Regions from separate parts of the Clavibacter nebraskensis NCPPB 2581 genome, predicted to be linked through region 1. Evidence: riboswitches for the same ligand, from Rfam matches in the RefSeq annotation. Region 1 holds a riboswitch; the other holds the start of a gene.
The links. Region 1 has a riboswitch for thiamine pyrophosphate ahead of thiM (hydroxyethylthiazole kinase). Riboswitches for the same ligand answer to the same signal wherever they lie in the genome.
Positions count from the first base shown of each region.

Region 1 (4,377 bases):
AGCCGCTGCGCGAGCGGATCTTCACGGAGATCAAGGACCGCACGCAGGAGACCGACCTCTCCGTCCCCGTCCGCGAGGGCGACTGGTGGTACTACGCCCGCACGGTCGAGGGGTCGCAGTACGCGATCCGCTGCCGCCGTCCCGTCGCCGGCCCCGACGACTGGACCCCGCCCGCCATCGAGCCCGCGGCCGACGGCACCGCGATCCCCGGCGAGCAGGTGCTCCTCGACTCCAACGCCGAGGCGGAGGGCCACGAGTTCTTCTCGCTCGGCGCGTTCGAGGTCAGCCCCGACGGATCGCTCCTCGCCTACTCCACCGACACCGAGGGCGACGAGCGCTTCACGCTCAAGATCCGCGACCTCGCCACGGGCGAGGACCTCGCCGACGAGATCCCCGGCACGAGCCACGGCGCCACCTTCTCGGCGCACGGCGACCACCTCTTCTACGTCACGGTCGACGACGCCTGGCGCCCCGACACCGTGTGGCGCCACCGCGTCGGCACTCCCGCGTCGCAGGACGTGAAAGTCTTCACCGAGCCCGACGAGAGCTACTTCGTCGGCTTCGGCATGACCCGCAGCCGCCAGTACCTCGTCATCGAGGTGGGCTCGAAGATCACGACCGAGGTGCTGCTGCTCGACGCCGGCGACCCCACGGGTTCGTTCCGCTCGGTGTGGCCGCGCCGCCACGGCGTCGAGTACGACGTCGACCACGCGGTCATCGACGGGAGCGACCGGCTCCTCATCCTGCACAACGACGGCGCCACGAACTTCGAGCTCATCGACGTGCCGGCCGACGACCCGACCTCCACCACCGACCGCCAGGTCGTCATCCCCCACGACGACGAGGTGCGCCTCGAGGACGCCAGCGCGTTCGCCGACCACCTCGTGATCTCCTACCGCCGCGAGGGCCTCACCCGCGTCGGCGTGATCCCCTTCGACAGGATCCTCGACGGCGAGCAGCTGCACGAGATCGCGTTCGACGAGCCGATCTACACGGTCGGCACCGCGGGCAACCCCGAGTTCGCGCAGCCCACCGTGCGCCTCGGCTACACGAGCCTCGCGACCCCGGCCACCACCTTCGACTACGTGCTCGCGACCCGCGAGCTCCGCCTCCTCAAGCAGCAGCCCGTGCGCGGCGGCTACGACCCGGACGACTACGTGCAGACCCGCGAGTGGGCGACCGCGGAGGACGGCACGGAGATCCCCCTGTCGGTGGTCTACAAGCGCGGCCTCGTGCACCCGGGCACCCCTGCGCCGCTCCTGCTCTACGGCTACGGCTCGTACGAGGCGAGCATCGACCCGTCGTTCTCCATCGCGCGGCTGTCGCTGCTCGACCGGGGCATGGCGTTCGTCATCGCGCACGTGCGCGGCGGCGGCGAGATGGGCCGGCGCTGGTACGACGAGGGCAAGACGCTCACCAAGAAGAACACGTTCACCGACTTCGTCGCGGCCGCCGACCACCTCATCGCGCGCGGGTGGACGAGCCCGGACAAGCTCGTGGCCGAGGGCCGCAGCGCGGGCGGGCTCCTGATGGGCGCGGTCGCGAACATCGCGCCCGACCGGTTCGCCGGGATCCTCGCGGGCGTGCCGTTCGTGGACGCGCTCACGAGCATCCTCGACCCGTCGCTGCCGCTCACCGTGATCGAGTGGGACGAGTGGGGTGACCCGCTGCACGACCCCGAGGTCTACGCGTACATGAAGTCGTACACGCCGTACGAGAACGTGCGCGAGGGCGTGGAGTACCCGCGGATCCTCGCGGTCACGAGCCTCAACGACACGCGGGTGCTCTACGTCGAGCCCGCCAAGTGGACGGCCCGCCTCCGCGAGGTCGGCGCGCCCGTGCTGCTGCGCACCGAGATGCAGGCCGGCCACGGCGGCAAGTCGGGCCGCTACGACGCGTGGCGCGAGCGCGCGTCGGACTACGCGTGGGTGCTCGACGTGGCGGGGCTCGCCTAGCGCGCCGCCGCCCCTCCGCCGCCGGTCGTCCTGGCGGGTGCGACGCGTCTCCCCCTAGGGTGGATCCCTGACACGGGGTGCCCACGAGGGCTGAGATGAGACCCGTCGCACCTGATCCGGTTCGCACCGGCGGAGGGATGTCATCATGAGCGCTGCGCGCCCATCCACCCAGGTCACCTGGACAAGGACCGCCTCCGCGGATCTCCTCCACCGGCTGCGGGAGCGCCAGCCGCTCGTGCAGTGCATCACGAACGCGGTGGTCACCGGCTTCACCGCGAACGTCCTCCTCGCGCTGGGCGCCGCGCCCGCGATGACGGACATACCGACCGAGGCGGGGCCGTTCGCGCGGATCGCGTCGAGCCTGCTCGTCAACCTCGGCACGCCGCACGTGGAGCAGCGGGAGGCGGCGGTCGAGGCCGCTCACGCGGCGCGCGAGGCGGGCACGCCGTGGGTGCTGGATCCCGTCGCGGTCGGGGCCCTGCCGGTGCGGACGCGGCTCGCGCACGAGCTCGTGGCGCTGTCGCCGACGATCGTGCGCGGCAACGCGTCGGAGGTCATCGCGCTCGCGACCGGCGGCGCGGGCGGCCGCGGGGTCGACGCCACCGACGAGGTGGAGGCGGCGCTCGACGCCGCGGCGCTGCTGGCGCGCACCTACGGCACGGTCGTCGCGGTCTCGGGCCCGGTCGACCACATCACGGACGGGACGCGGATCGTGCGCGTGCACACGGGCGACGCGTGGCTCACGAAGGTGACGGGCGGGGGCTGCGCGCTCGGCGCGGTGATGGCGGCGTTCGCGTCGACGGATCCGGATCCGCTACGGGCCGCCGTCGCCGCGACGAGCGTCTACACGATCGCGGCCGAGGTCGCCGCCGAGGGCGCGCGCGGGCCGGGATCCTTCGCGGTCGCGCTGCTCGACGCGCTCGACGCCGTCACCCCCGAGCTCGTCGCCCAGCGCGAGCGCCTCTCGTGAGCGCGCTCGACCTCTCCGTCTACCTCGTCACCGACCCGGCCCTGTGCGGCGAGCGCGGCGTGCCCGCGGTCGTCGCGGCGGCGGTGGCGGGCGGGGCGACGGCGGTGCAGATCCGCGACAAGCACGCCAGCGCGGCCGAGCTGCTGGCGACGGTGGTCGCGGCGGCGGACGCGATCGAGGCCCACGCGGCAGCGCATCCGTCCGCGCCCCGGCCGCTGTTGCTCGTCGACGACCGCGTCGACGTCGTCCTCGCGGCCCTCGCCCGCGGCGTGCACGTGGACGGCGTGCACGTCGGCCAGTCCGACGTGCCCGCCGACCTCGTGCGGCGGATGCTCGACGCGGCCAGCCCCGACCGCCGCCTCGTCGTGGGCCTCACCGCGAACACCCCGGCGCACGTGGAGGCGGTGCGCGCGCTCCCCGCCGGCACGGTCGACTACCTCGGCGTCGGCGTGATCCGCCCCACGACCACCAAGCCCGGCCACCCGACGCCGCTCGGGCACGGCGGGTTCGGGATCATCGCGGGGCTCTCCCCCGTCCCGTGCATCGCGATCGGCGGGGTGGACGTGCGCGACGTGGACGCGATCGCGGCGGCAGGCGGCGCGGGCACGGCCGTCGTGTCGGCCGTGTGCGCGGCGGAGGATCCGGAGGCCGCGGCGCGCGAGCTCGCGGAGGCATGGGGGCGGGTGCGCGCAGCGGCCGGCGATGCGACGGCTCCCGCGGCCGACGTCGTGACGGCAGCCGAGGACGCCGCGTCCGCTCCCGCGCTCCGCCCGGTCCCCCGCGTGCTCAGCATCGCGGGCACGGATCCCACGGGCGGCGCCGGCATCCAGGCCGACCTCAAGTCCATCGCGGCGAACGGCGGCTACGGCATGGCGGTCGTCACGGCGCTCGTCGCGCAGAACACGCGGGGCGTGCGCGAGATCCACGTGCCGCCCGTCGCGTTCCTGCGCGCGCAGCTCGACGCGGTCTCCGACGACGTCGTCATCGACGCCGTGAAGATCGGCATGCTCGGATCCGCCGCCGTGGTCGACGAGGTGGCCGACTGGCTGCGCGCGGTGCGGCCCCCGGTCGTGGTGCTGGATCCGGTCATGGTCGCCCAGTCCGGCGACGCGCTCCTCGACGCCGACGCGACCGAGGCGCTCCGCCGCCTGCTGCCGCTCGCCGACGTCGTCACCCCGAACCTGCCCGAGCTCGCCGCGCTCCTCGGCGAGCGCGAGGCCGACGGGTGGGAGGCCGCGCTCGCGCAGGGCCGGGCCCTCGCCGCGCGGCACGGCGTCCGCGTCATCGTCAAGGGCGGCCACCTCCGCGTCGACGACTGCCCGGACGCGCTCGTGACCCCGGCCGCGGCCGGTGCGGATCCGACGACCCATGTGGTCGACGGCCCGCGCATCGCGACGACCAGCACGCACGGCACCGGCTGCTCTCTCTCGAGCGCGCTCGCGACCCTGCACC
Region 1 is NC_020891.1:2,191,167-2,195,543, forward strand. Features, by position in the region: gene CMN_RS10300 (S9 family peptidase) at 1-1,955, shown strand, start outside; TPP riboswitch at 2,019-2,110, shown strand; gene thiM (hydroxyethylthiazole kinase) at 2,101-2,925, shown strand; gene thiD (bifunctional hydroxymethylpyrimidine kinase/phosphomethylpyrimidine kinase) at 2,922-4,377, shown strand, end outside.

Region 2 (4,377 bases), 730 kb from region 1:
GGGCGTCCTGCCCGAACGTCGGCTCGTCGAGCACGAGGAGGCGCGGCGCGGTCGCGAGGGCGGTCGCCACGGAGAGGCGCCGCTTCTCTCCGCCGGAGAGGGTGAAGGGGTTGGCCTGCGCGAGGCCGTCCAGGCGCAGGCGGACGAGCAGCTCGTCGACCCGGCGGGCCGCCGCGGCGGGATCCGTGCCCACGGCCCGAGGACCGAGCTCGAGCTCGGCGCGCACGGTGCCGGCGAGGAATTGGTGCTCCGGGTCCTGGAAGACGGTGCCGATGCGGGCGGCGAGCTCGCGCGAACGCCAGGCGGCCGGATCCGCGCCCAGGCCGTCCGCGAGGGCGGCCTCGGCGACGACCCGGCCGGACAGCGCGGGCAGCAGGCCGCCGAGCGTCAGCGCGAGCGTGCTCTTGCCGCCGCCGTTCGGCCCGGTGAGGGCGGTGACGCGGCCCGAGGCGAGCGCGACGCCGACCCCGTCCGCCACCGCGGGGCCGCGCGCCCCGCCACGCCCGACGGCGAGGCCGTCCGTGCGGAGGAGCGCCGCGGGTGCGGCCCGATCGCGCACCGGCGCGGCCGGCTCCCGGCCCGGCACCCAGACGCCCGCGGCCGCGAGGGACGCGCCCTGGTCGCGGAGCACGCCGTCGGGCACGCCGTCGGCGAGGATCCCCCCGTCGGCCCCGAGCACCACGACCCGGTCGACGAGGTCCTGCCAGACGGCGACCCGGTGCTCGATGACGACGAGGGTCGCACCGCTCGCCTCGACCACGGACTCGACGGCGCGCCGCACCTCGCCGACGCCCTCGGGGTCGAGGTTCGCGGTCGGCTCGTCGAGGAGCAGGAGACCCGGTCGCATCGCGAGCACCCCGGCGAGTGCGAGGCGCTGCTTCTGGCCGCCGGAGAGCGCGGTCGTGGAGCGGTCCAGGGCGACGTCGAGGCCCACCGCGTCGAGCGCGGCGCGCACTCGCGGCCAGATCTCGTCACGCGGGACGCCGAGGTTCTCGCAGCCGAACGCGACGTCGTCCCCTACGCGGGAGAGGATCACCTGCGCGTCCGGATCCTGCAGCACGAGCCCCGCGCGGCCGCGGCGGGCGGCCGGATCCGACCCGTCGACGAGGAGGGTGCCGCGGGTCTCCCCCTCGTCGTCACCGCCGAGGACGCCGGCGAGCGCGTGCATGAGCGTCGTCTTCCCCGCTCCGGACGCGCCGAGCAGGAGGACGCGCTCGCCCGGCTCGATCACGAGGTCGACGTCGCGGACCCCCCAGGCGCTCCGGCCGGCGTGCCGCCAGCCCCAGCCCTCGGCCCGGACGGACGCGCCGCCCGCCCGCTCGGCCGTCGCCTCGGGCCCGGCGAGCGGGACGCGCGAGGCGTCGATCGACGACGGGCGGCGGCCCGGCCGCCGCACGGTCAGACGCGGGCCGCGATGTCGCGGCCCGAGGCGAAGCGCGACAGCGCGCCGGTGCGGGCGAGCGCCCGGGCGACGAGCCACGAGAGCAGCCCCGCGACGACCCCGCCCGAGACGAGGGCCCCGACCGTGTAGATCGTCGCGAACAGCGGCGTGGATCCCGGGTAGTAGGTGATGAGGTCGGTGACGGCCATGCCGAGACCCGCGCCCATGCCCGCGAGCACGGCGACGTAGGCGCGCCAATTCGCGTAGAGGAAGACGAGCAGCACGAGCTCGGCGCCGAGGCCCTGCGTGAGGCCGGAGAGCAGCGTGCCGACGCCCCAGACGTTCCCGACGAGCATCGAGACGAACGCCGCGAGCAGCTCGCCGTAGAGGGCGGCGCCGGGCTTGCGGATCACGATGCCCGTGAGGACGCCCGCGAACAGCCAGCCGCCGCCCGCGAGCGCCTGGAGGCCTGGCAGCAGCGGCTCGAAGAAGCCGCCGACCGGCACGGACGCCGTGTTCCAGATGACGAAGACGAGGCCGGACGCGACGCCGAGCACGCTCGCGACGACGATGTCGATGACCCGCCAACGGGCGCGTAGGCCGGAGCGGGGGCTGCGGGCGCCGGTGTCGACGCTCGCGGCGGATGCGGTGGACGAGGATGATGCGGTCATTCGACGTGCCCTTCGGATGGGTGGAAGAGGGCACGGGTGCGAGATGGAAGCCTCCCTGCGCTGGCATGATCCAGATCAGGTTCGACGGTCGAAGACTGGGTGTCTTCCTCTCAGCCCGGCTCACCGGACTCCCGTGTTCACGGTGAGCATAGCGCGCGGGCGACGCGCCCGGGACGACGGGGCGACATGGATGACGGGGCCCCGCACGCACGGGAGCGCGGGCGCCCGAGGGCACCCGCGCTCCGCGGTGGACGTGCGTGCGCTACTTGAGCGTCTTGATGAGCTTGACGAGGACCTTGCCGGAGATCCAGATGACGGGCGTGGCCACCGCGAGCAGCGCGATGACGTTCGGCTGGAACCGCACCGCGCCGTCGGTGGCGATGTACGCGCCGATGGGCCAGCTGGCGCCGCCGCCCCCGCCGCCACCGGCGACGTTGCCGTCGGAGTCGGGGAGGTCGCTGCCCCCGCCGAAGCCGTACCAGGCGAATGCCACCGGCACGATGGTCGAGCCGTCGATGTCGAGGGGGTCGCCGTAGACCGTCCCCACTCCGGCGTTCTTCACGTTCTCTGCGAGCTGTGCGACGAGGTTGGTCATGCGTCCCACCGTACCCCGCGGGGCCCGGAGGATGCGGGCCGATCCGGGTCGTCACGGTACCCTCGCCCCTGGTGCGCCGCTGCGTCGCATCCGGCTCTCCAGCCACTGCGGCCCACGCGGATCCACCGCCTGCCCCGCCCCCGACTGACCCCGCGCGTACGCCTGCGCACCGCCGGCGGACGAGTCGACCCAACTGGAGGACCGCTTGAAGACCTGGCCCGGAAACCCCTACCCGCTCGGCGCGACCTTCGACGGGAGCGGCACGAACTTCGCGCTCTTCAGCGAGGTCGCGGAGTCGGTGCAGCTGTGCCTCATCGAGGAGGGCGGCACCGAGACCCGCGTGGACGTGACCGAGGTCGACGCGCACGTCTGGCACTGCTACCTCCCCCACGTGCAGCCGGGCCAGCGCTACGGCTACCGGGTGACCGGGCCGTACGAGCCGGAGGACGGGCACCGGTCGAACCCCGCGAAGCTGCTGCTGGATCCGTACGCCAAGGCCACCTGCGGCGAGTTCGACTGGCACCCGTCGCTCTTCGCCTACGAGTTCGGCGACCCGGCCAGCCGCAACGACGAGGACTCGGGCCCGCACATGATGCTCGGCGTCGTGGTCAACCCGTTCTTCGACTGGGACGGCGACCGCCTCCCCCGCACGCCGTACAGCGAGACCGTCGTCTACGAGGCGCACGTGAAGGGGCTCACGCAGCTGAACCCCCGGGTCCCCGAGGAGCTGCGCGGCACGTACGCCGGCATCGCGCACCCCGCGGTCATCGACCACCTGCAGAAGCTCGGCGTGACCGCGATCGAGCTCATGCCCGTGCACCAGTTCGTGCAGGACAACACGCTGCTCGAGAAGGGCCTCCGGAACTACTGGGGCTACAACACGATCGGGTTCTTCGCGCCGCACAACGCCTACTCGTCCACGGGCGAGCTCGGCCAGCAGGTGCAGGAGTTCAAGTCCATGGTGCGGGCGCTGCACGCCGCCGGCATCGAGGTCATCCTCGACGTGGTCTACAACCACACGGCCGAGGGCAACCACCTCGGGCCGACGCTCTCGTTCAAGGGGATCGACAACCAGGCCTACTACCGGCTCATGGAGGACGACCCGACGTACTACATGGACTACACGGGCACGGGCAACTCGCTCAACGTGCGCCACCCGCACGCGCTGCAGCTGATCATGGACTCGCTGCGCTACTGGGTCACCGAGATGCACGTCGACGGGTTCCGGTTCGACCTGGCGTCCGCGCTCGCGCGCGAGTTCTACGACGTCGACAAGCTGGCTACCTTCTTCGAGCTCGTGCAGCAGGATCCCGTGGTGTCGCAGGTCAAGCTCATCGCCGAGCCGTGGGACGTGGGCCCCGGCGGCTACCAGGTGGGCAACTTCCCGCCGCAGTGGACCGAGTGGAACGGCAAGTACCGCGACACCGTGCGCGACTTCTGGCGCGGCGAGGCCTCCTCGCTCGGCGAGTTCGCGGCGCGCATCACGGGCTCGGCCGACCTCTACGAGCACTCGGGGCGCCGACCGGTCGCGTCGATCAACTTCATCACGGCGCACGACGGCTTCACGATCGCCGACCTCGTCTCCTACAACGAGAAGCACAACGAGGCGAACGGCGAGGACAACCAGGACGGCGAGAGCCACAACCGCTCCTGGAACATGGGCGTGGAGGGACCGACGGACGACCCGGCGATCCTCACGCTCCGGGGCCGCCAGCAGCGCAACATGCTCG
Region 2 is NC_020891.1:1,463,573-1,467,949, reverse strand. Features, by position in the region: gene CMN_RS06915 (ABC transporter ATP-binding protein) at 1-1,396, opposite strand, end outside; gene CMN_RS06910 (ECF transporter S component) at 1,399-2,052, opposite strand; TPP riboswitch at 2,088-2,188, opposite strand; gene CMN_RS06905 (hypothetical protein) at 2,315-2,647, opposite strand; gene glgX (glycogen debranching protein GlgX) at 2,853-4,377, shown strand, end outside.
Region 2: it holds a riboswitch for thiamine pyrophosphate, as region 1 does, so the genes downstream of both, CMN_RS06910 (ECF transporter S component) here and thiM (hydroxyethylthiazole kinase) in region 1, are expected to answer to the same signal.